DNA from 3 places in the Pseudoalteromonas sp. SG44-17 genome. Region 3 is predicted to be linked to each of the others. Evidence: predicted binding sites of a transcription regulator. Region 3 holds the regulator's gene; each other region holds the start of a gene.
What was found. The regulator sigma-54, encoded in region 3, starts transcription at its own class of promoters, with help from an activator protein. The targets are predictions, from matches to a motif close to GTTGGCACGNNNNTNGNNT.
Positions count from the first base shown of each region.

Region 1: a site for sigma-54 is predicted at 1,136-1,154, ahead of H5182_RS21145 (flagellar basal body rod protein FlgF). Genes of this name have one in related genera too.
Region 2: a site for sigma-54 is predicted at 2,719-2,737, ahead of H5182_RS02080 (diacylglycerol kinase family protein). Genes of this name have one in related genera too.

Region 1 is NZ_JACJEV010000054.1:2,376-10,596, forward strand. It holds gene flgG (flagellar basal-body rod protein FlgG) at 1-313, opposite strand, end outside; gene H5182_RS21145 (flagellar basal body rod protein FlgF) at 335-1,099, opposite strand; gene flgE (flagellar hook protein FlgE) at 1,259-2,626, opposite strand; gene H5182_RS21155 (flagellar hook assembly protein FlgD) at 2,682-3,362, opposite strand; gene flgC (flagellar basal body rod protein FlgC) at 3,376-3,807, opposite strand; gene flgB (flagellar basal body rod protein FlgB) at 3,810-4,220, opposite strand; gene H5182_RS21170 (protein-glutamate O-methyltransferase CheR) at 4,421-5,251, opposite strand; gene H5182_RS21175 (chemotaxis protein) at 5,272-6,204, opposite strand; gene flgA (flagellar basal body P-ring formation chaperone FlgA) at 6,346-7,053, shown strand; gene flgM (flagellar biosynthesis anti-sigma factor FlgM) at 7,132-7,446, shown strand; gene flgN (flagellar protein FlgN) at 7,439-7,870, shown strand; gene H5182_RS21195 (hypothetical protein) at 7,942-8,184, opposite strand.
Region 2 is NZ_JACJEV010000002.1:130,005-138,225, reverse strand. It holds gene H5182_RS02095 (TIGR02647 family protein) at 1-197, opposite strand, end outside; gene H5182_RS02090 (DUF1496 domain-containing protein) at 379-681, shown strand; gene H5182_RS02085 (VF530 family DNA-binding protein) at 747-1,013, shown strand; gene H5182_RS02080 (diacylglycerol kinase family protein) at 1,056-2,681, opposite strand; gene H5182_RS02075 (branched-chain amino acid aminotransferase) at 2,956-3,957, opposite strand; gene H5182_RS02070 (sigma-70 family RNA polymerase sigma factor) at 4,320-4,859, shown strand; gene H5182_RS02065 (anti-sigma factor domain-containing protein) at 4,856-5,542, shown strand; gene H5182_RS02060 (DUF4331 domain-containing protein) at 5,720-7,312, shown strand; gene H5182_RS02055 (Ig-like domain-containing protein) at 7,324-7,839, shown strand; gene H5182_RS02050 (hypothetical protein) at 7,891-8,221, shown strand, end outside.
Region 3 is NZ_JACJEV010000051.1:3,162-11,382, forward strand. It holds gene ptsN (PTS IIA-like nitrogen regulatory protein PtsN) at 1-156, opposite strand, end outside; gene hpf (ribosome hibernation promoting factor) at 161-448, opposite strand; gene H5182_RS20835 (RNA polymerase factor sigma-54) at 477-1,973, opposite strand; gene lptB (LPS export ABC transporter ATP-binding protein) at 2,040-2,765, opposite strand; gene lptA (lipopolysaccharide transport periplasmic protein LptA) at 2,762-3,295, opposite strand; gene lptC (LPS export ABC transporter periplasmic protein LptC) at 3,285-3,839, opposite strand; gene kdsC (3-deoxy-manno-octulosonate-8-phosphatase KdsC) at 3,836-4,387, opposite strand; gene H5182_RS20860 (KpsF/GutQ family sugar-phosphate isomerase) at 4,387-5,358, opposite strand; gene H5182_RS20865 (calcium/sodium antiporter) at 5,384-6,355, opposite strand; gene mlaF (phospholipid ABC transporter ATP-binding protein MlaF) at 6,611-7,426, shown strand; gene mlaE (lipid asymmetry maintenance ABC transporter permease subunit MlaE) at 7,426-8,205, shown strand; gene mlaD (outer membrane lipid asymmetry maintenance protein MlaD) at 8,220-8,221, shown strand, end outside.

The DNA.
Region 1 (8,221 bases), on a different contig from region 3:
CTTCAAAAAAACCGGGCCCTGATATCATCCAATCCAATGAATTTTCTGTGGTTAGCATATTGCCTTGAGAAAAGTTTTTCTGATTAGCAACCACTTTGGTACCAGCACCAAGCATTAAACCTGAGGGCATTTCAGTATCTTGTGATGAACGTCCACCCGGCTGATTAATATTTTGATAAAGTAAATCTTCAAACACAGCACGGCTTTTCTTATAACCAACGGTACTGGCATTGGCTAAATTATTTGAGATAACCGAAATGTCAGTTTGTTGGGCATCAAGCCCCGTTTTACTTATCCACAATGCAGGATTCATATTAATATCCTCTCAATAAAGTTAAACAATACGCAGCAATTGAGTTTGACGTTCGTCAATTTCTTCAGCCGTTTTCATTAACTTAACTTGTAATTCAAATTGGCGTTGATGGTTTATCATATCTACCATCTCGTGTACCGGATTCACATTTGACATTTCCAAAGTGCCACTCATCACTTTCACATCATTAGAGATGTCACAAAATCCACATATATCATTATCCAGTAATTCAGGCTTTGGCCGAAATAAGCCATCATTACCTTTTTCAAGCTCTGAATTATTTGCCTTGATCACCTTCAAACGATCAACAACTTCTAAAAAGTTAGCTGGAGCTCCTTGCGGGCGAACTTGGATAGAGCCATCTTCACTAAATTCAATTTTCTCCACTGGCAATGGCAAAATAATTGGTCCACCTTCGCCAATAACTTGACGCCCGTGACTGGTGATCAAAGCGCCGTCAGGAGTGATATTCAACGTACCGACTTTTGTATATGCCTCATTACCTGAAGCATCTTGCACCGTAAGCCATCCTTTATCGCTCATAGCAATATCTAGATCACGTCCAGTCTCAACAATACCGCCGGAAGTCATATTGGAACCAGGCCGCTCTTGCATGGTAAATACACGTGTCGGCAGGCCTTCGCCAAAAGCTTGCATCGAACGCGCTTGTGCGAAGTCAGCTTTAAAACCTGTGGTATTGGCATTTGCTAAATTATTTGCTTTAAGCTCTAGGCCCCGCAAACTTTGCTTAGCTCCAGACGCTGCAATGTAGACCATCTTGTCCATAACATCGACTCACGTTAAAAATCTATAACATGACAAATGCAAGATAAGTGCCACAATAAACTGACGTGATAAGTTACAAAAAATAATCAATCGCAAATAAAAAAGGCTGCTAATAAATAGCAGCCTAGGTGTCGGATTATAAAAAATATTAGAACGAGATTAGCGGATCTGCAAAATAGCTTGCTGTAGTGTTGAATTCACTTCAAGCGCACGTGAGTTTGCTTGGAAGTTACGCTGTGCACTGATCAAATCTACGAGTTCATTCGTTAAATTCACGTTTGATTGCTCAAGCGCTGTAGAGTTAATGGAACCTAAAGTACCAGAACCTGGTTCGCCAGCGATTGGCTCACCAGACGTCAAACTTTTTTTCCAACCTGTATCACCAGCTTGTTGTAAGCCTTGTGAGTTAGAAAAGCGCACCATCGCTACTTGCCCTAAGAATGAGGTATCTCCATTACTGTATGAAGCGACAATCTTACCATCACTACCAATATCAATACCGGCTAAACGTCCAACAGTAGCACCATCTTGCTCAAGTGCTTTAACTTCAAAACGACTAGCATATTGAGTCGGGACTTTATTATCGGTGGCCGCTTCATCGCGCCAATTAACAGTAACATTTTCAGGGAAGCTGGCACCATTTGTTAATAAATCAGATAGTCCTACTGCCGCACCAGCACCGCTTGGAATTGCTAATGGATTGAATGTGTTATCTGTATTCGCGACACCATCTGTGTTTAATGGCTTACCACTAGAATCAAACTGAAAGGTTGATAATGGTGTGTAAGGAGGAGCAGTCTCTTCAACACCTGCAGGGCTAAATGGCTTTTCATCTAAGGTCGCATAAGTTTGCCACTCATTATCATTACCCGTTACTGTAGAATTTGTTTTAACAAAGAAAAACTGTAAAACATGCGGCTCACCTAACGAGTCGTATACTGTTGTTGATGTTGAGCTATTATATGATGCGCTCGTTGTAGGATCAAAAGTAGTTATTGACGGCGAGGTTGCACGCGAGTCTAAGTTAAACGACGAGTAAACATTCGTCGTAGCTCGCGGTGATCCTGATGAATCAGGGATCTGTAACGCTGATGACGTGCTTAAACTTACCGATGTTGTATCACCTGTAGCTTCATCAACAGGAAAACCCTGCAAGTAATTGCCTTTAGCATCAACAATAAAGTTATCTTTATTAAGTTTAAATGCGCCTGCACGCGAATAAGTAAAATCTTGTGCCCCTAAATCTTGGCTCATGGCAAAGTAACCTTCACCTGTGATAGCTAAATCTAATGAGTTTTGAGTGAACTTTAGTGAACCTTGGTGAAACTGTTGTGCCACCATAGTTGTCTGTACACCATCACCATTTTTTGTCTTGCCTGAACTAAATACCGAAGATGCGTATACATCAGCAAATTCAGCACGTGACTCTTTAAAGCCTACCGTATTTACGTTAGCAATATTATTTGCTGTTACATCTAAGTCTTTTTGTGCGGCAGCAATGCCAGTTAATGCAATATTGAAGCTCATAATTCACCTCTAATCTGTCAATGTTTAGCCTGTGGCTAACTAATAATTAAAATTTTTACGCGATTTCTGCAACGTCAGCTAGCCTAACCGCACCTTCTTTAGTGTTTATAATAATGCCGTTTGCACCATTAATATTAACACTCTCGATATTCTTAAAAGTAGCTATAGGTAAAGCCGTGTACTCACCATTTAACTGCCCTTCAGCTTTAATTTTATATTCACCTGGTGGTAAACGTTCTTTATTATCATTCATGCCGTCCCACTCGAAACGGACAGCGCCCGCTGATTGCGCACCTAAATCAATACTACGCACCAACTGACCAGATGAATCTTCAATTCGTAGAAATAAGTTTTCTACAGGCTCTTCTGCAACCACGGTTCCTTTAGCGCTACCAACATCGTTTAGGTCTAATGTATTAGACTCTAGTAATGCTTGTTTACCCACTAAAGTCGATGCTTGTAGTGCTGAGTTAGATGTCATCGATGCGGCTAATGACTGAAAATTACTATTAAGGTTTGAGATACCTTCAGCCATGGTGAAACTTGTCATCTGCGCGATCATTTGATCATTGTCAGCTGGTTTGCTGGGATCTTGAAACGACAGTTGCTGTGTTAACAATGAGAAGAAATCTTCTTGGGTTAACGCATCACTTTTCTTATCACTGCTAACCTGTTTATCTTGCCACTTAATCGAATCTAAATAAGTTGACGATGTGCTGCTGATATCGTTACTCATAATCTTTCCTCAATTACCGCTGCCCAAGCAACAGTGTTTTACTTAACATTTGCTTCGCTGCATCAGCAACTTGCACATTGGTTTGATAAGAGCGTGAGGCAGAAATCATATTAGCCATTTCTTCAACGACATTAACGTTAGGTTTGTAGATATAACCGTTTTCATCCGCACTAGGATGATTAGGGTTATATTCAATTTGTAATGGTTTATTACTCTCTACAATACCTAACACTTTAACGCCAACAGACGACCCCTGAACATTACCGCTTGATTCTGATGCTTTCATCAGTTCAGCTGCAAAAACAGGGTGGCGCGCCCGGTAAGTTTTGTCTTGGCTTGAGCTAATGCTATTAGCATTTGAAATATTACTCGCGGTTGTGTTCAAACGCACATTTTGCGCACTCATACCACTACCTGAAATATCAAAAACGTTATATAAACTCATGCTTAGGCTCCTTGACTACCGAGGGCTTTTTTAAGGCCTTTAATTTTACTACTCATAAATTGCAGGCTTGCCTGATACTCTAATGAGTTCTTTGTATACAAGTTTCGTTCCACTTGTATATCAACCGAGTTGCCATCACCTGTATCTGCTTGATTTGGCGAGCGAAACATTTCACTATTACCAACATAACGACTGCCACCGGCAATGTGGTTTGGGTTAGTTGTTACCATGTTATTGCCGCATTGTTGGTGGCTTTTTGCCGCTTTCAATGCTGAGGCAAAGTCGATGTCTTTCGCTTTATAGCCCGGCGTATCAGCATTAGCGATATTGGTTGCTAATAACTCAGCACGTTGCGAACGGATCAACATTGCATGAGGATGAACCCCAAATGCTTTATCAAAACTGATAGCCATAACCATCTCCAAAAAATTGACTTAAGATGATTAATGCAAAAGTTGAGCCAATTAAGTTGATGTTTTATGGTTCGTTTAATCATTTGATTTAAAAAGAAAAACGATGTGGAGCCACATCGTTTTATAGTATTCAAGATTCGGTTTTACCACCGATGAGATTTGAGTAACTTGTGTTTTAGCGCGTTAAATACGCTGGTAAGCTATTTCTTTTGATAAATAATACCTGGATTACAGCGTACCATGTCAAATTCGTCACTTAACCCTGACATAGACTCTGATGCGCCTAAAAATAAATACCCTTTAGGATTTAGTGCTTGAGCAAACTGAGCAATAATTTTGGCTTTAACCTCTGGTGCGAAATAAATCAGCACGTTGCGGCAAAAAATAATATCAAACTTGCCCATTAGCGCGTATGAATCTAATAAGTTAAGATGTCTAAAACTCACTAATTTTTTTATTGAGTCGTTTACTTGCGCCATGCCGTTGCCACTATCTTTAAAGAACTTTTTCCTGCGCTCTACCGACAACCCTCTAGCTAGAGCAAGGGAGTCATATTCTGCATGCTTACACATATCTAACATAGTATTAGAAATATCAGTGCCGATTATCTGCGCGCCCATTTTTAATACACCCGGCTGTTTAGCTTGAAACTCAGCAACCGACATAGCAATAGAATATGGCTCTTGTCCAGAGGAACTTGCCGCAGACCAAATTTTCAACGGACGACGTAACTCTTTATGTTCCGGAAATAACTTACTTTGCAATAGTTCAAACGGGTATTGATCCCGAAACCATAAAGTTTCATTGGTCGTCATAGCATCAACGACTGCGGCACGTAACTGCCGCTCATGCGGACTCAGTGTTTTACTAACCAATTGTGACAATGATTCAACATTAAAACGAACCATTAGCGGAGCAAGCCTGCTTTTGACTAAATAAAGCTTATTATCTCCCAGAACAATGCCACATTGTTGCTCTAAAAAAGAGCGAAACTGATCGTACTCGCTTTGCTGTAAATGCTTATTTTCCAAAGTAACACCGCCTTTTCAAATTAGTCACAATGAACCCATTTTTTCACTGCTGTAGCTAACTCATCCGGATTGAACTTAGCTATAAAGTCATCAGCACCCACTTTTTCAATCATCGCTTGATTGAATACACCACTGAGCGATGTATGTAAAATAACATGTAAGGGGGCTAACTTTGGATCTGCTTTTATTTCAGCGGTTAGGGTATAACCATCCATTTCTGGCATTTCAACATCAGAAATCAACAATCCTACTCGCTCGGTAATATCATGCTTACAATCAAGTGCAGCAATCTCACGAAGGCGTATTAATGCTTCTTTACCATTTTTAGCCAGCTCTGTTTGCACGCCTAACGGCTCTAATGCACGTTTGACTTGATTACGAGCAACGGCAGAGTCATCGGCAATAAACACAATGCGCTCACCTAAGTCTTTTTGAATTTCACCATCATTAGCTATTGCAGCACTGACTTCGGTATTCACCGGGCAAATTTCGTTTAATATTTTTTCTACATCAAGAATTTCGACTAACTCGTTTTCAATTTCTGTCACTGCAGTTAAATATGAATATCTGCCAGCCCCTGACGGTGGCGGCATTATTTTTTCCCAATTCATATTAACAATTCGCTCAACGCCACCAACCAAAAACCCTTGTACGGAACGGTTATATTCAGCAATGATTATAAAACTATCTTTAATATTTTCGATCGCAGGACCACCCACGGCCATCGATAAATCGATAACAGAAATAGTTTGCCCGCGTATATGTGCGACACCTCTTATATACGCATTTGACTTTGGCATGTTTGTCAAAGGAGGGCATTGCAGTACTTCTCTCACTTTAAACACATTGATGCCAAAGCGCTGCCGCCCTCTTAGCTTGAATAATAATAATTCAAGACGGTTTTGCCCAACCAATTGAGTGCGTTGGTTAACTGAGTCTAAAATGCCTGCCATTTCAATCTCCTGAAGAAAGCGAATAAGAACGGAACAATAATTGCTTTCTTTCTGTAAAGCTACATAACTACACGGGAGCGTCTGTTTATTGACGCTAAATATTTATACCCTGTTTTCAACCATAAGCATAGTCGAAACATTATGAGTTTGTTAAAAAAAAGCCGAAGATACAGTGTTTTTTATTTTCTTGCTAGCTTATGCCTAGTAACTCCACTGTATGCGCAAACATATAGCAAAGAACAATTGCAAGAACTTGCTGTATCTCATGTCTATGATCAACTAGACCCTAATACTGCCGATGATAAGGAACTCAACGCCTTAACATTGGATAGCCGGATCCCAGATCGTGGCTGCAACAGCGACCTTGCATTTAATATTCCTACTGAGCCGCCATTTAATCGCCAAATAACCGTACAAATAAAATGTGATGACCTAAATGGTTGGAGTCAATATGTTCATGTACGTATGATTGAACTATCCCCTGTGATTATAGCCACTGAAAATTTAAGTCGGGGTGAAGTTATCGAACCCCATCATTTACGTTTGATTATGAAACCAAAACATTTCGTAAGAGCACAGTACTTACAAGATGAAGAACTGTTGATTGGTAGCCGCAGCAAACGCAATATCCGCAGTGGTTACCCTGTTGCTTTAAATCAAATCTGTATGGTCTGCAAAGGGGATAATGTCACTATTTTCGCAATAATTCGAGGATTGAAAATAAAAACTTCCGGTTTAGCCCTAGAAGATGGTACTTTAGGGGAGCAAGTAAAAGTTAAAAATGCAAAATCAGGGAAAGTTTTAAATGCCCGTGTTGACGGTGTTGAGTCTGTGCAGGTAATTATTTAAACTTTCGTATTTATGCTAAAGTTTCTAGCACGGTTGCCGATAACAAGGCATGTGTTGGATAATGTATAGGTTGAAATCATGGTAAGCCAAGTAAATAAAGGTCAGCAACAGGCTAATGTGTTGACCAATGCAAAACAGCAAAAAGTTGATTTACAAAACAATAATGCTAATACTGCGCAAGCAACTACGCCAAAAGCGACTGCTGATTCAGTAAGCTTAACACCACAAGCGCAACAGTTAAAATCTTTGCAAGACAAAGCACAGCAGTCTTCAGGTTTTGATAGCAACAAAGTGGCTGAGCTAAAAAAAGCAATTACTGAAGGTAAATATCAGATTGATGCTGAAAAGTTAGCAAAAAATATCGCTGCATTTGAGTTTGATGTGTATGGCTGATCACAACAGTCTGATCAGTTCTAAACTTGTTATGCAGCTAAATTGCTTAACATCCCTTGCTGATATCTTAGAAGATGAATTAACCGCTATAGCTTCCCGTCGTGGTGAGGGTCTAAAAGATGTCGCGAAACAAAAACTCGCCTTTTTGAGTCAAATTCAAACTTTAGACAAAGAGCTCAAAACCTTACTTGCAAATAATGACGTTGAATCTGACGAAGTGACAAACTTAATTAGTGATGTGCGTAAATTATTAGAGTCATGTAAAAAGAAAAATGATGTTAATGCTCATGCAGCCCACCATGCACAATTAACCGTCAAACAATTAAAAGACATTTTAATTGGTGTGCCAACCTCTACAACATATGACCAAGGTGGTAGTGTTGTTCACGGTAACAGTAAAATCGTCCATAACTTAAAAGCATAACCCCTTCTTTGAGCTTCACCTGTGCCTACTTCTGATTAATTGATCTACCCTGCATTTATAACTACCTTTCGCTAGATACTTTTATTGCCAGTTTGATTCTGTGACTGAACCAACATCGTTTGCCAATTACGTGCTATCGCTAAGCGCGTTGGTCCAAATTGCAGGTTCATTTTTTCTAAAAAGACATTAAATTGGCTGGGGAGACGATCGGCAAAAACCACACTGGTAACTAATATAAACAATAGCGCAAAATGCAGTAACGGGCAGTTACTAAACTTTCGCAAAAGCACGCAGCCAAAGTGTAAAACGCTCACTGACGCGACCATAAGTATATTAATAAAAACCGAGTTA
Region 2 (8,221 bases), on a different contig from region 3:
TCTATCAGATCTAAGCCCAGATCGGTTAAGTAACCGCCATCTGGGCTATCTATAATACCTTTATCAAACAATCGTTGTGCTGCGCTTAATAAGCTTTCATCAGCATCGCTATGTAACTTAATACCTTGCATTTTACTGGTTAATGGAAATTTTGCTAACAGTGTAAATTCGTCAATCATCGTTTGTTTAAATTGCATGTGCTCACCTTGTCTTTAGAAAATTATTTTTGTGGATTTTACCCTAACACATTTTATGGCCAAGTCACCCTAAAACCCTAAGTGGGCTGGTTTAAACGCATTTAATTGCAACTGAAACTAGTATTTTGGGATAACTTAGGTATAAGCTTAGTGTAGTTATTTTTTAATGCAAAGGCTAAATATGCGAATTATAACGATTATAGGCATCTGTTTTATCAGTGTAATTTACTCGGCTAATAGTTTCAGTAATAATCAAAAACCAGCCTTGTTTCTTGACGCAAAAAATATAGTTAGCGAGCAACAACTCTGTTGGTTTGAAGATCAACGCTACAGCGAAGGTGCGATTATTATAATGGCTAATGTGCGGGTGATTTGTGCAGCAAAAAACCCTCATCACAATAATAGCGCGTTAAATTGGTTAATGCTCAACGAGCAAAATGAAATTATTTACCCAACCGCTCCTAAAACAATTCGCGTTAATTAATAGAATTGGTATCAACGCACAGTTACGTTACAATAGCAGCGACTTTTATCAAGCAATAGTGAATTATGAATCAGCAAGCAAACAACCCGTTACATGGCATTACACTCGAACAAATAGTAGTAAAACTCGAGCAAACACTTGGCTGGAAAGCGATGGGTGAGCATGTTGATATTCGCTGTTTTAAATCAGACCCAAGTGTAAAATCGAGCCTAAAATTTTTACGTAAAACACCTTGGGCTCGTACCAAGGTCGAGCAGTTATACCTCGATAACTGTGTCGATGCACAACCGCAAAACAGTGGCTTTGTGTGGCCTAGTATTAAAAAGAAGTAACAGCAATTGCGCGTTATAGCTTATAACGCGCAACAAGTTCAGTTACTCGACCTGCTCTGCACAGATCACCGCCAGTGATTGCGGAGTAATTTCAATGATCAATTTATCAGCACTTTTAACTTCACCATCAAGTACATATTTTATTTCCTGAGTCGCCGATATTGCAACGCGGCGCGCATTGGTATGATGTGAATTAATCGCAAAATGTGCTTGGGTAATACTGCTAAATACCAGCTCAGCAATACTTAATACATTGGCTGATGCGTCTTGGTTTGGAGTGAGCCAATTAACATCGAGCAAGCCATCATAGTGATCAGGCTGTCCCCCACCTTGCGCTAGTAAAGTAGTAAAAGGTGCAGCATTAGCGACAATTAAACTATTGGTATGTATTTGCTGCGGCTCGTTATCATCTAGCTGTACTGTGAAATCTTGGGCTTTTTGTTCGCCTAAAGCTTGCCAGAAGCCCTGTAAATATGCGAACTGACCAAGCTCGTTTTTAGTATCCCGATCGGCTTTTTCAATCATGTGTTGTTCAAAGCCAATCCCTGCTAACAGCAGCATTAACTCACCATTGCAATATGCTGTATCCATTTGCTTGGTTTGCCCTTCAATAATCAAATCACATGCTACTTCCACAGGGATCAACTTTGACTTAATTCCCATTAAAACATGTGCTAGAGCATTGGCCGTGCCAAATGGGATAATACCTAATTTACAGTCTGTGTTTACCAAAACACTTGCCACTTCTGCCACTGTGCCATCGCCTCCGCAGGCGATGATCATATCTGGCTTATCAGCTATCGCTTGTTTGGCCAACACAATCCCATTTTTCTCAACTGATGTGATCATCACTTTTAAGTTATAATAAGCAGATAAACGCGCAACAATTAAATGCTCTTTTTGCTGCCATAACTTAGTGCCGGAAACTGGATTAGCAATTAATACCGCTTTATTTTTGATTAATAACTCACCCTTTCTATGGCGTTTAACTAGTTGACGTAGTTGGTGTTTATTTAAATTAGCGGTTTCGCGTGTTTCTTTTATTTGCGCAAGCACTTGATGTACATCAGCCTCCTTATTTTGACTGAGTAAATAAGCCGCCATCACAAACACCGATCGACCACGACCCAACGCACAATGCACCACCACTCGACGATTATCTTTAATATGATGGGCAATCCAGTTAATCGCTTGATTAAGCTGCGAACGTGTTGGGACTCGATGATCAAGCACAGGGATATTTAAATAGTTTATGTTTTCTTGTGTTGATGACCATTCAAGTCCATCAAATTCACAGGTTACATCTAAAATCGCGGTAATACCGTTATCTTTTAAAGTATCTATATCTGAAGGGAATAAGCGACAGGCTAAAAATAAGTGTTCGTTAATTTGTTGTAATGGCGGTACTTTATCGTGCTTTCGGCTCCACGCGTTATAAACTTGTGCCCCCAATAAAAAAGGTATGAAAGCCCAACGAATGTAAAACGGGATAACACCGTTTTCTCGTTTACGAAAAATTTTTGCAATATTAAAAAAATAGGCACCGCTTACCAGTAATAAAGATAAAGCCGTCCAATAGAATAACAGCGAAAAATAGCTAGGACTAACCTGCCACCCCATAATGATAAATACAATTGCCAATAATAAGTAACTTATTGCGGCCCACATAAACGCTCCTTTTGTCGTTAGTTATACCCAAATAGAAATGCAATCTATGCGCCACTAATAAAATTTCACAGAAATAAATATTCATATATATTTCATAGCATTAAGATATCAACTGATTAGTTTAGTGATACTTCCTGTGTTTACATACGTTATTTTTACACACCTTTGCAGCTAACTTACACAGTTGAAAGTATAGATTATTAAATAACTTAGACCATAAAAAAGCCTAGGTTATAAATAACCTAGGCTTTTTATAAAAACATATCGTTTAACTTTACACGTCGATTTTGGTTAACCAGCCATGGGTGTCTGGTGCTTTACCCCATTGAATATCGTTAAGGGCTTGGCGCAAACGCATTGTCGTTGGCCCTGCTTCACCACTGCCCACTTTGTATTCTTTATCATTATGAATAAAAGTACCCACTGGGGTTAATACCGCAGCAGTGCCAGATAAAGCAGCTTCAGTACCCGGTTTTGCAGCACGCTCAAGTAATTCAGTGACTGTAAAATTGCGCTCGGATACTGTCATACCTAAATCTTTAGCGATGGTTAAAATACTGCTGCGCGTCACGCCATGTAAAAAGGTGCTGTCTAGCGCTTTAGTAATAATTTCATTACCATCAATTAAAATAAAGTTTGCGGCACCAGTTTCTTGTACATCACCGCCTGGACAGAATAGAATTTGGTCGGCTTGATGTTGCAAGCGTGCTGCCGTAATGGGTGCTAATGCGCTAGCGTAGTTACCACCGCTTTTGATCATACCCATGTGTGGGGCACAGCGCATACCATCTTCTTCTAACAATACTCGCAGCGCAGTCGCGCCACCAGCAAAGTAATCACCAACAGGTGATAATAGCACATACAATAATGAACTTAATGACGGCACAGCCGCTTTACCAATTGCAGCTTCAGTACCGATATGAGTTGGACGAATATACATAGAGCCCGGTGGTAACGGCGTTTCATCAGCATATTGGCGAACAATATCAATGATCATTTTTTCAAGCATGGCTCCATCAACTTCAGGTAAACTTAATAAATGCGAGCTTTGTTTCATGCGGGCAATGTTAGCGTCCATACGGAAAATATAAACTGAGCCGTCTTCATGGCGAAATGCTTTTAACCCCTCAAAACATGTACTTGAATAGTGAAGAACATGTGCACCAGCATGAAGTTCAATTTTATCTGACGGAACAACAGAGCTTTCGCTCCAAGCGTTATCAGTAAAACGTGCTTGAATCATCTGCGGCATAAATACGGTACCGAATGCGGCCATTTTAATCTCTCTTATGTGGTCTACTTTTACCCCATTGTATGACATTCATGCACCGTTTAACCATAACTAAAACAAGGCATTTATTGTAAGCAACGGGATTTTTTTGCAATTTGGTAAAATTTCAATTTTGTCAGCCATATTGTTTTACTTAAAAGAGTCATTAATCACTTCAAAACTTCGATTGTAAAACCTTGCTACCAAATAGCCGACGGAGCTTCTCAACTTGATAAGCCGTATTTTGCTGCTAGGCTAACTGGTGGAAAAGCATGAAAATAATAGTAAGCACCCATCATTTAGTTGGTTTTTTGCATCCAATTTACATCCTGAAACGTTTACCAACTGACAATAAAAATAGGAACTTTATGGAAACCGACGAATTATTACCTCTACTAAGTGCAACCGCACAGGGCAATAAACAGGCATTTGCTAAATTGTATAATGCCACAAGTGCAAAGCTGTTTGCGATCAGCTTAAAAATGTTAAGCAATCGTGCACATGCTGAAGAAGCGCTACAAGATGCATTTGTGAAAATTTGGCACAATGCATCTGATTATCAAGTAACTAAAGGCACTGTCATCAGCTGGATGATCAGCATTGTTCGTTATCGTAGCTTAGACTCTTTGCGCTATCATAAAGTCCGTAAAGAGCAAGCCCTAGATGACGACTCAGCAATCTCAGATGATTTAACTGACTCACCTTTAGCTATTGATTACGAAGATAAAAGTAAACTCGTTGATTGTATAGAGCAACTAGATGAACAGCAAAAACAGGCGATCCACTTAGCCTACTACAAAGGCTTGACTCACCGTGAGTTAGTTGATCATATTGATACTCCGCTTGGCACAGTAAAAAGCTGGATCAGACGCGGCCTGCAACAGTTGCAAAGGTGCTTAACGTTATGAATTATGACAATCAAAAACTCATCGATATGTTGGCGGCTGAATACGTGTTAGGAACATTAAAAGGCTCTGCTCGCAAACGCTTTCAACGTTTGATGCTCTCATCAAATCGTGTTCGAGAGGCGACCTGGATGTGGGAGCAACATTTAAATAATTTAGCCAGCTCAATTAAATCTGTGCCGCCAGATAGCCATGTTTGGGAAGCAATTTCACAACGTATTGACCCACAGCAAGTAGTATCGAACAATGTTATTCAACCTAAAACTGGTATTTGGCAAGCGTGGTCGTTAATTGCTACCGCAGCCTGTGTAGTATTAGCTTTGATTATTTGGCAGCCACAAACGCCTGTAGGGCAAAACACTCAGCAAATTGCACTGTTTAAAGATGCCAGCGAAAAACCATTATGGTTTATTGATATCAACGAGCAAGGCTTATCAATAAAAGCCAGCGAGCAGCTTACGGCAAGGACGGATAAAGATTATGAGCTGTGGATGATTTTAAAAGGGCAAGATATACCAATATCATTAGGGCTACTTCCTAAAGATGGCGTTAAATCAATATTGAAAGACGCACGTTTTAACGCGCAAGATATTGCCCTGTTAGCAATTAGTATAGAGCCAATAGGTGGCTCACCAAACGGCTTACCTAGCGAAGTACTTTACACTACTGAATTAATTTTATTGTAGTAAAACAATAAAAGATAGTTGAAAACCAGCGCAAGCTGGTTTTTTATTGTTTTAAAATCAAAACAATACAAATAAAAAGACATTTTATTAACTTTATTTACGTTTCTTTGCATCTAATTACGACCACCATGCGTTATTAACTATGACCACTATTTATTAAAACTAAAGGACAAAGTCATGAAAGCTTTAACTCCGTCAATATTAGCAGTTGTAGTATGCAGTACCTTAGTAAGCGCCCCATCAGAGGCGTCAAGTCACCGTGAAGCTCCAAATATCAGTCGTTTCCCGACTTTAGATTCAACAGATTTTTATGCATTTAACAGTTATGAACAAGGCCGTGGTGATTATGTCACCCTGATTGCAAACTATATTCCACTGCAAGATGGCTATGGTGGACCTAACTATTTTGCCATGGATCCTGATGCAACCTACAGCATCCATATTGATAACGATGGCGATGCGATTGAAGATATTAGTTTCGCCTTTAACTTCAAAAGTATGCTGCCTAATGACAATCAAGGCGTTGCATTAACCGTTGGCCCTGAAGGCAACCAACGTACTGTTGCTGTACCACTTAAAAATGTTGGTGGTGTTGCAGCTGGCAATAATGCCGCAGTTAACTTTAGCGAATCATACACTATGACGATGATCGCAGGTGATCAGCGTACAGGTAGCAAAACCATGCTAACTAATACCATGACCAGCAGTAATGAATTCCACAAGCCACTTGATTATATTGGCGATAAAACGTTTTCATCAATGGATGGCTATAAAAGCTACGCAGCGCAATTTGTATATCAAGTAGCGATCCCGGGCTGTGACGGTATGGCAAAAGTATTTGTTGGCCAACGTAAAGATCCATTCGTGGTGAACCTAGGCAAAACCTTTGACTTAGTGAACTATGTGCCGGTAGAAGGCGACAGTGCGCCGGGCGCAGGTGATGGCGAGGGCTTCCCTGGAGGAATTACACAATCGGCAGATAATGATGACTTAGCAGATAAAAATGTGACCGCAATTGCTATTGAAGTACCTAAAAGCTGTGTAGTTGGTAATGGCAATGGCACTATTGGCACATGGACTACAGCTAGCTTACCACAGGCGCGTATTTTAAACCCAAATGCTAAATTTGCTAACAATGCGGTAAACGGTGGTGCGCTTACTCAAGTATCTCGTTTAGGTAATCCACTTGTTAATGAGCTGGTAATTGGTTTAAAAGACAAAGATACCTTCTCAAGTTCACAGCCTAAAGACGATGGTCAATTTATTGATTATGTTACCCACCCATCTTTACCAGAGCTATTAAATATTCTGTTCAAAGATGCGGTTAACACCACCTTAGGGGCAAATCTAGCGACCCTTGCACCAACGAATTTTCCACGTAATGACTTAGTAACTGCATTTTTAACTGGTTTCCCAGGCGTTAATCAATTGGCCACTGTTACAGGCGCTGAAATGCTGCGTCTAAATACCAATATCGCTGCAAAAGCACAAGCAGATCAATCAGCATTCGGTGTTGCTGGCGATGATTTAGCGGGTTTCCCAAATGGCCGTCGTCCTGGTGATGATGTAGTTGATATTGCGCTACGTGTGGTAATGGGTCGCTTATGCTATCCAATTCCAGTAAATGGTACAAATACTGATTTAGGCCTGTGCACATCTGATGATGCCAGTGTAGGTAACGTACCATTTACTGATGGTGCACCAGTGAACGCTACGATGATGGATGCAAGCTTCCCATATCTAGCAACTCCACTTGCAGGGTCTAAATAAGGAGAACACTCATGCAACATTTTAAATTATCACATCTTGGGTTATTGCTTGCTGCGCTTACACTCAGCGGCTGTAGCAATGATGACGACCATAACACCGTCGAGATACCACCGATGGTAAATAAAGCACCCATAGCAACAGCTGATATGGTAACCACACAAACAGAAGTTGTAATTGAAGACATGCTACAAGGTTCTGATCCTGAAGGAGATACTCTTACCTTCAGTCTGGTTACTGAGCCAATGCTAGGCATGGTAGTGGTTAATAGTGATGGTAGTTACACCTATACGCCGAACCTTGAAACGACTGGCTCTGATAGCTTTACCTTTGCAGTCAGTGATGGGGTAAACAGCCAAGTTACCGCAATGGTTGATATCACTATTGAAGCACTTGAAGTCGATTTTGCACAACTAGGCCGTGCAGCATTTAACCAAGCGGCTACCGATAAGCCACTGAGTGTGAACGGCCGTACATTCACAAATGCGGATGAAAATGCCACATTTGACGATTTGTTAGGTAACAACTAAATCACACAATAAAACTTGCAGGCCATGGATGGCCTTTTTAAGGAGAATGCTATGATCACCCGTGCTTTTACTTACCTTTGTTTATTGATCTCTGTTAATGCAGGGGCTGAACCTTATACGCCAGCAGATGACGAGATCATCGCAAAAGCCCGCACAATAAATACCGCACACCTTAATCAAGACGAATTAATGACGTTACTGATAAATAGCCAACAAGTAGGTCAAACTGAGCTTCGCCAAGGCTTATTAAAAAACCAGTTACAGCAGCGCTATGCGCAATCTCCCACACCACAAATTGGCTACATGTATGCACGCGTTTTACAACGTGAACATCAATTTTCAGCAGCCTTAGCAATCACCGATGCAGTACTAAAACGCGATC
Region 3 (8,221 bases):
TTCTCTCGATAGTAGTGCGTTGAGGATTTCTTGTTGTGATAGCTGAGGGAGTTGTTCATGAGCCAATTGGCTTATAAATTCAATGATCCGTTTTTTGCTATTAAAAAGGACCGCAGCTTTACTGCAGTCCTGACAAATAAGTGAGCTTAATTTCATAGTGTTAGTGTCGAGCGTGCTTCTCTTTGTGTTTAATTACTTGACGATCAAGTTTATCGATTAGTCCGTCAATAGCTGCATACATGTCTTGGTGCTCAGTCGAGGCAAATAATTCAGCGCCACTGACATGTAATGTGGCCTCTGCTTTTTGGCTTAGTTTTTCTACATCAAGAATAACATGGACATTATTGATATGATCAAAATGCCTTTCAAGCTTGGCAAACTTATTGTTTACATAGTCTCTTAATGAATCAGTAATTTCTACGTGACGACCAGTTAAATTTAGTTGCATAAGCATTTTCCTCTTGTGATTTTACGCCTTAAATCAAACTTTTACGTTGATTTGACGGTGGAATAGCCAGCGACTCGCGGTATTTTGCAATAGTCCGTCTAGCTACTTTGATACCTTGCTCTGCCAATATATCTGCAATCTTACTATCACTCAATGGTTTCGCTGAGTTTTCTGCACTGATCAATTTTCTGATCAATGCTCGAATAGCTGTCGAAGAGCATTCGCCGCCGTTCTCAGTGCTTACATGACTTGAGAAAAAATACTTTAACTCAAAAATACCACGGGGGGTATGCATGTACTTTTGTGTCGTTACGCGAGAGATTGTTGATTCGTGCATCTCAACCATTTCAGCAACGTCGTTTAGTACCATAGGTCGCATTGCTTCAGGGCCATGCTCAAAGAATCCCTGCTGTTGTTTTACAATGCAGTTAGTTACTTTGAGTAACGTCTCGTTACGACTTTCTAGGCTTTTAATAAACCATTTAGCTTCTTGCAAATGCGAGCGTATAAATTGGCTGTCAGTGCTTGATTTTACTGAGCGTGACATTGCCGCATATTGGCTGTTCACTCTAATTTTTGGCATGCTGTCTGGATTAAGTTCAACCACCCAGCGACCTTTAATTTTTTTCACCGAAACATCAGGTATAACATACTCTGACTCTTCGCGTACTATAGTATCCGCAGGCTTTGGGTTAAGGCTGTGGATCAGTGTCATTACTTCTTTCAGCTCATCTTCTTTAAGCTTAGTCTTTTTCATCAAAGTGCGATAGTCACGACTAGCTAATAAATCGATATGATCAGTTAAAATCATTTTAGTCTCGCTAATCCAAGGAGTTGCAGGATCAAATTGATTTAATTGAATACATAAACATTCTTGTAGGCTGCGCGCAGCAATACCAACAGGGTCAAATAACTGAATGCGTTTTAACACTGCTTGCACTTCGTCGAGTTCGATTTCTTCTTCGTTATTACCTTGATTTAAGCTCTCTGCGATGTCTTCGCAGCTCAAGGTTAAAATACCTGAATCGTCAACAGCTTCAACAATCGCAATGGCAATGGCTTCATCGGTTGGACTAAAAGGTGTGAGCTGTAATTGCCACATCAGATATTCGTGCAGGGTTTCAGTTGAAGCACCTTGATAAATTGACTCATCTTCAGGCATTGGGCCGGATGACGTATTTGGCGCAGCACTCATGTATTCGTCCCAGGTGACGTCCATAGCCATTTCGTCACTTAAAGTCTCTTTGCTTAATGCTTCGCTACTTTCTTGTTCATATTCGCTGGGCTTGTCGTCTGCTGATGCACTAACGGTTAAGTCATCGTTGTCTTGTTTTTGTTCGTTTTTACCAGCCGTGTCGTCTGAATATTCATGCTCTTCTAGCTCTAACAATGGATTGCTGTCGAGTGCTTCTTGAATTTCTTGCTGGAGATCCAATGTACTGAGTTGCAATAAGCGAATTGCTTGTTGCAGCTGTGGTGTCATTGTAAGTTGCTGGCCCATGCGCAGCTGGAGTGATTGCCTCATGTATCTCTAACAATCCTTTTATTGTTATCATCGTTAAGTCTAGCAGATACTTAGCCGAGCGTGGCTTTATAGCCTAAATTGCTCGCCCAGGTAAACATCGCGGACTGTTTGGTCGGCAAGTACATGCTCAGGGGTACCTGATGCAATTAACTCCCCATGAGAAACTATGTAGGCTTTTTCACAAACATCAAGGGTTTCTCGTACATTGTGGTCGGTAATAAGTACGCCAATACCACGGTTTTTAAGGTGTTCAATAATCTTCTTTATATCTAACACTGAAATAGGATCAACGCCAGCAAAAGGCTCATCAAGTAAGATAAATTTTGGATTTGCGGCTAAAGCGCGTGCAATTTCAACTCGACGACGTTCACCACCAGATAATGCCATACCTTGGCTGTCGCGAATATGTTGAATGCTAAACTCATCAAGTAAGCTGTCTAGTGCTTCTTCTCTGGCTTGTTTATTCAGCTCTTTACGAGTTTCTAAAATAGCCATCAGGTTTTGATAAACAGTTAACTTACGAAAGATGGATGATTCTTGTGGTAAGTAGCCAATCCCTAACCGTGCGCGACTGTGCATTGGCAGTAAAGTGATGTCATTATCATCAATACTTATTTTACCTTTGTCGCTAGGTACTAAACCCACAATCATATAAAAAGTGGTGGTTTTACCTGCGCCATTAGGACCCAGTAAGCCAACAATGCTGCCTGCGCTAACTTCTAAACCCACGCTTTTTACAACTTGGCGACCTTTATAGCTTTTTGCTAAAAATTCAGCTTTTAATATACTCATGGCTGCCCTTTAGGTTTGTCTTTTTTACTGTCAACAGGTACCAAAATAGTGTGTACGCGATCGTTTGAGCTTGCGCCTTTTTCAGCACTGATCAGCTGTTGGTCCATATCATAGGTAATGCTTTTGGCATTAATTTTTTGACCTGCTTGAGTGACTTGTGCATTACCAATTAACGTTAAATAGCGCTTGGCGACATCGTAACGGACTTCATCAGCACTGGCGCTCATTATTGTGCCATCAGTTTGTTTTTCTTCAAAGTAAGCAGGGTTACCAGTTGCAACAAGCAATTGTTTGTTATTGCCTAAATCTTCGCGCTTATGGACTTCAAGTCGATCCGCTTTGATACGGCGGTTACCATGAATGATTTCAACATTTTTTTCAAAAATACCGATATTATCTTTCAGTTGGGCAAGCTGCTTTTCAGCACTGATAGAGACTTGATCCGCAGGTGGTGCCGTATTTTCAGCAAAGCTTGCAAAGGCAATGAATAAGCTTGGTATCACAAGCAAGTGAGCAAATTTATTGGTCATAATATATGGTTCGCGTATGGTTAATTAGTTCTACCACTTCGGCTTTTAAGTCGGCATGGAGGCCGCGCCCAGTGATCTTTAAATTTGGTCCGATTAATTCAACTGGTTGTTCTGAACTCATGGTTTGTAGTTCAATATCAACCTGAATATTATCTGCGTTTATATGTTCAATCATGGCATTATTGGTCAGGTTTTTAGCAACCACATTACCTTCTAAAATTAATTGATGATTTTCATATAGGGTGGCTTCATCGGCATTAATTTGCCACGTTTGCTGTTGATTATAGAGTGTAAAAATAGGTTGTTCAAAGTAAGTAAACCCTAACTGTTGGTAAAGTTCCATTTTTGCAGCTGTTACTTTGTGGCTAATTTTACCTTGTTCATCAAACGCGGTTTGTTTTAATGCCACCGCAGTATAATCAGGTTTTGCTATTATATCTTCTTGGTTTTGTTTTATGGCAGTGCTTTGATAAAAATACGGATACCACAGCCATACCATACAGCCGACAAATAATACGCATAATATTAAACGCGCACTATTCATGAGCTTGTGCCTTCGCTAGTTAATGATTTACCATTTTCGAGCATTAATAAATCAGTGAGTTCACGCACCGCTCCAAAACCACCAGGGAGCATGGTTGTATAATGTGAAACTCGCTTGATCAAGGGGTGAGCATCATTTACTGCCACCGCAAAACCAACTAATTCCATTACCGGCAAGTCAGGCCCGTCATCGCCTATGTAAGCGATTTGTTCATCGCTTAACTGCAATTTATCTTTGAGCTGTTGATAAGCTTGCAACTTGTTTTCTTGACCTTGGTAAATATGCGGTACTGTCAGGCTAGTCATCCGTTGCTGAACTATCTGTGAATGACGACCGGTGATCACGGCAACTTCAAAACCGCTATTGATCAGTGCTTTGATACCAAAACCATCTTTAGTATTAAACGCTTTGAGTTCTTCACCTTGATTGCCAAGATAAATGCGGCCATCTGAAAACACCCCGTCGATATCACAGATCAGGAGTTTGATTTTTTGTGCTCGCTCGCTCGCATCATCTGAAAGTGGCTGATATAAGTCAGCAAACTGCATTATAAAACTCCTGCTTTGAGCAAATCTTGCATATTAAGAGCACCAATAGGGTGGTGTTTATCATCAACTACAATTAAGCCATTGATACGCTTATTCTCCATAATATTGAGTGCCTCGGCGGCAAGCATATCTGCAGTTGCTGTAGTGCAAGAGCGGGTCATGACAGTGCTGATCAAAGTACTGTGAATATCCATTCGTTGCTCTAAAATTCGGCGTAAATCACCGTCAGTAAAAAGCCCTGCAAGTTGCCCTGTGTCATCAACAATGGCCGTCATACCTAAGCCCTTGGCCGACATTTCGATTAATGCATCTTTGATACATTGCTTGTCATTGATCATAGGCGTTGCTGGGCCACTGTGCATAATATCTTTTAAACACAATAGTAAACGTTTGCCTAAGCTTCCCCCTGGATGCGATAGCGCAAAGTCATCGGCAGTAAAGCCTCGGGTTTCTAACAGAGCAACGGCTATTGCATCACCCATCGCAAGCGTTGCAGTCGTGCTCGCAGTCGGGGCGAGTCCTAATGGGCAGGCCTCTTGACTTACTTTGATGCATACATGAGCATCAGCCCAATTTGCCATTGATGATTCAGGGTTACCTGTCATGGCGATCATTTTTGCGCCAATACGTTTAATAACCGGAATAATATTCAGTACTTCGCTGGTTTCGCCTGAGTTAGAAATAAGCATAACCACGTCATCACGAGTGATCATCCCTAAATCACCATGACTTGCTTCACCCGGATGGACAAAAAACGCAGGCGTGCCAGTGCTTGCCAGTGTTGCAGCAATTTTATTACCAATATGCCCAGATTTCCCCATACCGACTACTATGATCCTTCCGTGACATTGATACATCAATTGGCAAGCTTGATTAAAGTTTTCGTCTAGATATTGGGTTATATCAAGCAGTGCTTGGCGCTCTATTTCTAGCACCCGCTTACCTTGTTCAATAAAATTTAACTGCGTCATTGTGTTATCCATTTTGTGGGTAGCATTAAGCAACTTGGCTAAAAATATAACTCTGATATGCTAAAAATGCGACCAATAACAGGCCACCTTCAACTCTATTAATGCGTCTTGTACCTTTAAAGCTCAAGGACATAGCTATAAGGGCTATGGTGGCACCAATCATAATTAAGGCATCACGGTTTGCAGCTGAAGGGTCAATAATTGAAGGGTTGATAATCCCAGCCAGTGGCAACACAGCTAAAATGTTAAAGATATTTGAGCCAACAATATTACCCAGTGCTAAATCATCTTCGTTTTTTAATACCCCAGCAATACAGGCTGCCAGCTCAGGCAGACTGGTGCCAATAGCAATAATGGTTAACCCTATTACTAAATCACTTAGGCCAAAGTATTTGGCTATATCAACTGCTGAGCCAACTAAAAAATGTGAGCTGACAGGCAGTAATATCATACCAATAATTAACCAAAATAAAGCCGATTTGGTGGGCACGTTATCTGGTACGTCTTCACAGGCTTCACTTACAAATGGGTCATCAGCTTGGTTTTTAGCGCGAATAGAAATAATAACTAAGCCCGCAATAAAGACCACAAAGCCTATGATTAATGCAACGCCCTCAGCAAATGAAAAGTAGTTATCCGAAAATATATACCAGGCGGCGATTGACACTAGCAGCACAAGCGGCATTTCGCGTTTTAATGTCATTGATGATACTGATAGTGGGCGCAATAGCGCGGTAATACCTAAAACAAGTAAAATATTAGTGATATTTGAGCCAACGGCATTACCCACTGCAGTGTCAGTTTTACCTGCAAGCGCAGCTGATGCTGAGACCATCATTTCAGGGGCTGACGAGCCCATAGCAACAACTGTTAAACCAACAATAAGAGTAGGAACACCGAAATTTTTTGCCAGTGCCGCAGCACCATATACAAAGCGATCTGCACTCCAAACGAGAGCTGCAAATCCGAGAATTAAAATGACAAAAGAAGTCACCATTACGTTACGCCAATTATTCAAAATGAGATGGCTGCAAATAGTAACAAAAGCCAACCTGAAAGTATAAATAAAAGAATCTGCGAAGCTTGTTAGATTATGGACTGATTTGGACTGAGAAAAATTATTTAAGCGACGGTTAAGCCAACTGCTGTAAGCTTTGCAGCGCTATTACATAGAATATTACAAAATTTTACGATTTGTTTTTTCCATCTTGGTGTAAAAACGCTTAAAATAGGTGAACTAGTGAAAATAGTAATGGAGAGCGACTTGTCGCAACCAATAGTAGAAATCAAGGATGTAAGCTTTTCTAGGGGCAATCGCTGTATATATAAAAATATGAGCTTTAGTGTCCCTAAAGGAAAAATTACGGCAATTATGGGGCCAAGCGGAATTGGTAAAACCACCATGTTGCGTTTAATTGGTGGCCAATTAAAACCAGATAGCGGCACTATTTTATTCGAAGGCAATAACATTCCTACCATGTCGCGCAAAGAGCTTTATGCGGCGCGAACCAAAATGAGTATGTTGTTTCAAAGCGGCGCATTATTTACCGATATGTCAGTGTTTGACAATATCGCTTTTCCGCTGCGTGAGCACACTCGTCTAAGTGAAGATTTAATTCGCCTTGTGGTGCTAATGAAATTACAAGCTGTTGGCTTGCGTGGAGCACAAGATCTAATGCCTTCTGAGCTGTCAGGTGGTATGGCACGTCGTGCTGCATTAGCGCGTTCAATCGCGCTTGATCCTGAATTAATTATGTATGATGAGCCATTTGCAGGCCAAGACCCTATCTCCATGGGTGTGTTGGTTAAGTTGATTAAGTCGCTTAATCAAGTGCTTGGGTTATCATCATTAATCGTAACTCACGATGTAACAGAAGTAATGAGTATTGCCGATCACGTTATCATTATTGCCGATCAAGGCGTTATTGGTAGCGGTACACCGGATGAAATGCGTAATCATGAATCGGCCCTAGTTCAGCAGTTCTTAAAAGGATTATCTGATGGCCCAGTGCCGTTTCATTTTCCTGCTCAACCTTATCAAGAAGAATTACTGGGAGGGCGCCGCTGATGTTTGATTTTTTGCAAATGCTAGGTCATAAAACGTTAGGACGGTTTGCTGCACTTGGTCGCTCTACTCAGATGTTGATAGGTGCGTTGTGGAGTTTGCCTAATTTTAGAAAAGGCACGCCGCTTTTAATACGGCAATTATATATGGTCGGCTCGCAGTCACTATTGATTATCATGGTGTCGGGCTTATTCATTGGTATGGTGTTGGCGTTGCAAGGCTACACCGTACTAGTTGGTTATGGTGCAGAGGATAGCTTAGGCCCATTAGTAGCATTGAGTTTACTTAGAGAGTTAGGCCCTGTTGTTACTGCATTATTGTTTGCCGGGCGAGCTGGTAGTGCATTAACCGCAGAAATAGGTTTAATGAAAGCGACTGAGCAGTTATCAAGTCTTGAAATGATGGCTATTGACCCTCTTAAACGTATTATCGCGCCACGCTTTTGGGCGGGCTTTATCAGTATGCCATTACTGGCGTTGATATTTTCAGCAGTTGCAATTATTGGTGCTCATTTAGTGGGGGTTGATTGGTTGGGTGTTGATACGGGGAGTTTTTGGTCAATCATGCAGTCACAAGTGTCATTCCAGCAAGATATTTTAAATGGCATGATCAAGAGTTTTGTATTTGCCATCGTGGTTACATGGATTGCGCTTTATAAAGGCTACGATTGTATACCGACCTCTGAAGGGATCAGTAAAGCAACAACAGAGACAGTTGTACACTCATCTTTGGCTGTTTTAGGGTTTGATTTTATTTTGACAGCGGTAATGTTTACTAGCTAATAAAGGTATAGATAAT